Regions from separate parts of the Duganella sp. Leaf61 genome, predicted to be linked through region 1. Evidence: predicted binding sites of a transcription regulator. Region 1 holds the regulator's gene; the other holds the start of a gene.
The links. The regulator sigma-54, encoded in region 1, starts transcription at its own class of promoters, with help from an activator protein. The targets are predictions, from matches to a motif close to TGGCANGNAANCTGCTTT.
Positions count from the first base shown of each region.

Region 2: ASF04_RS03280 (ANTAR domain-containing response regulator) is a predicted target of sigma-54. The motif match lies at 898-915, and genes of this name have one in related genera.

Region 1 is NZ_LMLM01000031.1:189,753-191,952, forward strand. It holds gene lptB (LPS export ABC transporter ATP-binding protein) at 1-570, shown strand, start outside; gene ASF04_RS22655 (RNA polymerase factor sigma-54) at 574-2,049, shown strand; gene hpf (ribosome hibernation-promoting factor, HPF/YfiA family) at 2,125-2,200, shown strand, end outside.
Region 2 is NZ_LMLM01000001.1:759,215-761,414, reverse strand. It holds gene ASF04_RS27890 (TauD/TfdA family dioxygenase) at 3-794, shown strand; gene ASF04_RS03280 (ANTAR domain-containing response regulator) at 951-1,580, shown strand; gene ASF04_RS03275 (CmpA/NrtA family ABC transporter substrate-binding protein) at 1,965-2,200, shown strand, end outside.

The DNA.
Region 1 (2,200 bases):
GCCGGCACCATCGATATCGGCGGCGTCGACGTCTCGTCACTGCCGATCCACCGCCGCGCCTCGCTCGGCCTGTCGTACCTGCCGCAGGAAGCGTCGGTGTTCCGCAAGCTGACGGTGGAAGAAAATATTCGCGCTGTCCTCGAAATTCAAAAAGTGGACGGCAAGCCTTTATCCAAGGCTGACATTACTGAACGGCTCAATACCCTGCTGGCCGATTTGCAAATCGAGAAGCTGCGCGACAACCCCGCGCTCTCGCTCTCCGGCGGCGAACGCCGCCGGGTGGAGATCGCCCGTGCGCTGGCCACCAACCCGCGCTTCGTGCTGCTCGACGAACCATTCGCCGGGGTCGACCCGATTGCCGTGATCGAGATCCAGCGCATCGTGCGCTTTCTCAAGGAGCGACAAATCGGCGTCCTCATTACCGATCACAATGTGCGCGAGACGCTGGGCATCTGCGACCGCGCATATATCATCAACCAGGGCTCGGTGCTGGCGTCGGGCCGTCCGGACGACATCATCGCCGACGAGTCGGTGCGCCGCGTCTACCTGGGTGAACACTTCCGAATGTAATCCATGAAACAGTCGTTGCAACTGCGGACCTCGCAGCATCTCGCGCTGACGCCCCAACTGCAGCAATCGATCCGCTTGCTGCAGCTCTCCACGCTGGAGCTGCACCAGGAACTCGAACAACTCCTGACCGACAATCCCTTGCTCGAGCGGCTCGACGATCCGCTCGACCATTCTCTGCGGCTGTTGTCCGACGGCGCCATCAGCCAGCAGGCGCCGTCCGGCGAAGCACCGTCCGAATCGGGTCCGCAGGAAGCGGCGCCCGCCGGCGAGGCCGACGCCTACGACGGTCCTGCTGCCGATACCGAAAGTACCACCGCCGAAGCGGACATGGACTGGAGCGACGCCGGCCGCAGCAAGGCGCCCGACGACGAAGACGCGCGTCCGCAAATCGAAGCGCACCACTGCACCCTGCGCGAGCACCTGATGGAGCAGATGCGGGTGACCGTGCTCGAGCTGCGCGACCGCGCGCTGGTCGAACTGATCATCGATGCGCTGGACGAAAACGGCTACCTCGAAGAAGCGCTCGACGAGATCCATGCGCGCCTGCCCGAGGAACTGGAAGTCGAACTCGACGAGCTGCAAACGGCGTTGTCGCTGCTGCAAAGTTTCGACCCTGCCGGCGTGGGGGCGCGCAATGCGGCCGAGTGCCTGGCGCTGCAAATCAAGCGCTTGCCCGGCATTCCAATGGTGACGCGACGGATGGCCGTGGCCATCGTCGAAAAGCACCTGACCTGGTTTGCCCAGCGCGATTTCAACAAGCTGAAAAAAGCGCTGCTGTGCGACGACGAAGACCTGCGCGAAGCGCAGACCGTGATCCGCCAGTGCAATCCGCACCCCGGTGCGGCGTTCGCATCCGACGTCTCCGATTACGTGGTGCCGGACGTGATCGTGAAAAAATCGCGCACCGGCTGGCAGGTCAGCCTGAACAACGACGTCATGCCGCGCCTGCGTGTGAACGCCATGTATGCCAACCTGCTCAAGCAGGGCAAAGGTGAGGGCGCCATGGGCGCGCAGCTGCAGGAGGCGAAGTGGCTGATCAAGAATATGCGCCAGCGGTTCGACACCATCCTGCGGGTGGCACAAGCGATAGTAGAACGACAAAAGAACTTTTTCTCGCACGGCGCGGTTGCCATGCGCCCCCTTGTGCTTCGCGAAATTGCTGATACACTGGGTTTACACGAGAGCACCATTTCTCGGGTAACAACTCAGAAATACATGCTGACTCCGCACGGCATGTTTGAGCTGAAATATTTTTTTGGTAGCCACGTCGCCACCGAAGCGGGAGGTGAAGCCAGTTCGACGGCGATACGGGCACTGATCGTGCAACTGACAGGAGCTGAAGACCCTAAAAATCCTTTATCCGACAGTAAGATTGCGGACATGCTGGGAGAACAGGGCATGGTGATTGCGCGACGCACTGTTGCCAAATATCGCGAAGCCCTCAAAATCCCTCCAGTCAGTCTCCGCAAGTCTTTGTAGTGCACTGGTTCCTGCTTACTCAGCAACAATGGGTAAAGCACTAACCGTCAGCGACATTTATCTTTAGGAGTGTGTATGAATCTCACCATCAGTGGACATCATCTCGAAGTGACCGCCGCCATTCGTGAATACGTGCAAAGCAAGCTCGAAC
Region 2 (2,200 bases), on a different contig from region 1:
TAGTGCCGAATATCCAAGCCTCGATCGAGGTCGAAGTGTTCGATGCGCCGTTGGGTGCGGAGATCCTCGGCCTCGATTTGCATCATCCGCTGCCTGCGCGCGATTTCCAGCGCATCGACCAGGCGCACCTCGATCGCCACTTGCTGGTGTTCCGCGACCAGCGCGTCACACCGCAGCAGCAGGTCGATTTCAGCCGCCGTTTCGGGCTGCTGCAAATCCACGTGCCGCGCAACTTCCAGCTGCCGTCCAACCCGGAAGTACTGGTCATTTCCAATATCATCGAGAACGGCCAGCCGATCGGCCTCGGTGATGCCGGCTATTCGGCGCCCGACCTGATCAGCCAGCGCGCCAAGGTGTCGACAGAAATCAGCAGTGCGCTGCGCACCAAGCTGGCCGTGTACGACGCCCAGGTGATCAATATCGACATGACCAATTTCTCGTTTTCCGACGACTATATGAAGGCGATCGCGGAAAAGGTCACGCAGGAGCAGTTACACCTGGGCGCCGAGAACCGCCTGAAGACGGTGGAAGCCGAGCAAAAGCAAAAGGTTGCTGTGGTGGAGGCGTCGGCGCTGGAAGCGAAGGCCGACGGCGAAGCGTACGCCAGCGTCAAGACCGCCACCGCGCAGGCGGAGGCGCTGCGGGTGCAAAACGATGCGCTGGCGCGCAGCAAGGAAGTGCTGGAACTGCGCCGCATCGAGGTCGGGAAAATCAAGGCTGAACGCTGGGATGGCGCCTTGCCGCAAAACATGTACAGCAACGCGCCGATCCCGTACCTGAATCTCGCCAAGTAGACCGCACTGGTGGTGGCGGCAACAAATCGACGTCGCTGGCGCCGATAAACTGGCAAAAATTTGGTGTTGTGCCTTAGAATCTGCGCATGCACATCAAAACGACTGGTTTGGTTCTTGCTTGCTCTACAGCCCAGAACCAACCCGCTGCCACCTCCCATGACCACGCGTAACCTGCGCATTGTTGTCGTCAACGCCATCATCCATGCAGGCAACGAGGATGACGAGGCTGTGCACGCCCAGGTCGAGCGGGCGCGGATATTGCGCATTGGACTGCTCGAGGCTGGCTACGACATCGTTGCTTCGCTGCCGCCGGACATGTATTTGCCCGATCGCATAGCCCAGTTGCAGCCCGATATGATCATCGTCGATGCGGAATCGGACGCGCGCGACGTGCTCGAGCACATCGTCATTGCCACCCGCGACGAGCGCCGCCCCATCGTGATGTTTACCGAAAGCGAAGACACCGCCAGCATGGAGGCGGCCGTGGCTGCCGGCGTGTCGGCGTACATCGTGGCCGGACTGCAGAGCGACCGCATCAAGCCGGTGCTCAACGTGGCGCTGGCGCGGTTCAAGCGCGAGCAGAAACTGCTCGACGAACTGTCCGACACCAAGAGCAAACTGGCCGAGCGCAAGATCATCGAACGCGCCAAGGGGCTCTTGATGGAGCGCCAACATTTCAGCGAAGAGCAGGCGTACCAGAAGCTGCGCAGCATGGCCATGAGCAAGAACCTCAAGCTCTCGGAAGTCGCGCAGCGTATTCTGGATGTGGAAGACTTGCTCGGATAATCTTTATTTTGTTTTTCGCGTCCAAAATGAGGCGCGTGCTCACCAACGGTGCGCGGGTGCGGTGCGTTGCCGTCAATTCCCTTACCTTCCTCCTGTGACAGCTCGCTGGCACAGACATTGCATAGTCTTAAACCAAGCGCAACGCTGCGCTGCTGAACCTCGCCAACGGCGGTGAGGGTCACAAGACAACGACGTCTACCATCACGCGAATGCGTTCGCGGGGGTAGGCGTTTTTTTTGGTCCAACGGTTTTGCTGACTACTAAGGGAACGCCATGAAAGAAACACCAAATATCGCCGACAACGCCTTGCCACCGACCCCGGCCGACGTTAATGTCACGCGCAGGAAAATCATTCATGGCGCAAGTCTGGTCGCAGGAGGAAGCATGTTGGGTTTGGCAAGTGGTGGTGCGTGGGCGGCAGGTTCCGATAAACCGGAGAAGGAAGAAGTCAAGATCGGCTTCATTCCACTGACCGACTGCGCGTCGGTGGTGATGGCGTCGGTGCTGGGCTTCGACAAGAAATACGGCGTCAAGTTTGTGCTGAGCAAGGAGGCCTCGTGGGCCGGCGTGCGCGACAAGCTGTCCAATGGCGACCTCGATGCCGCCCACGTGCTGTACGG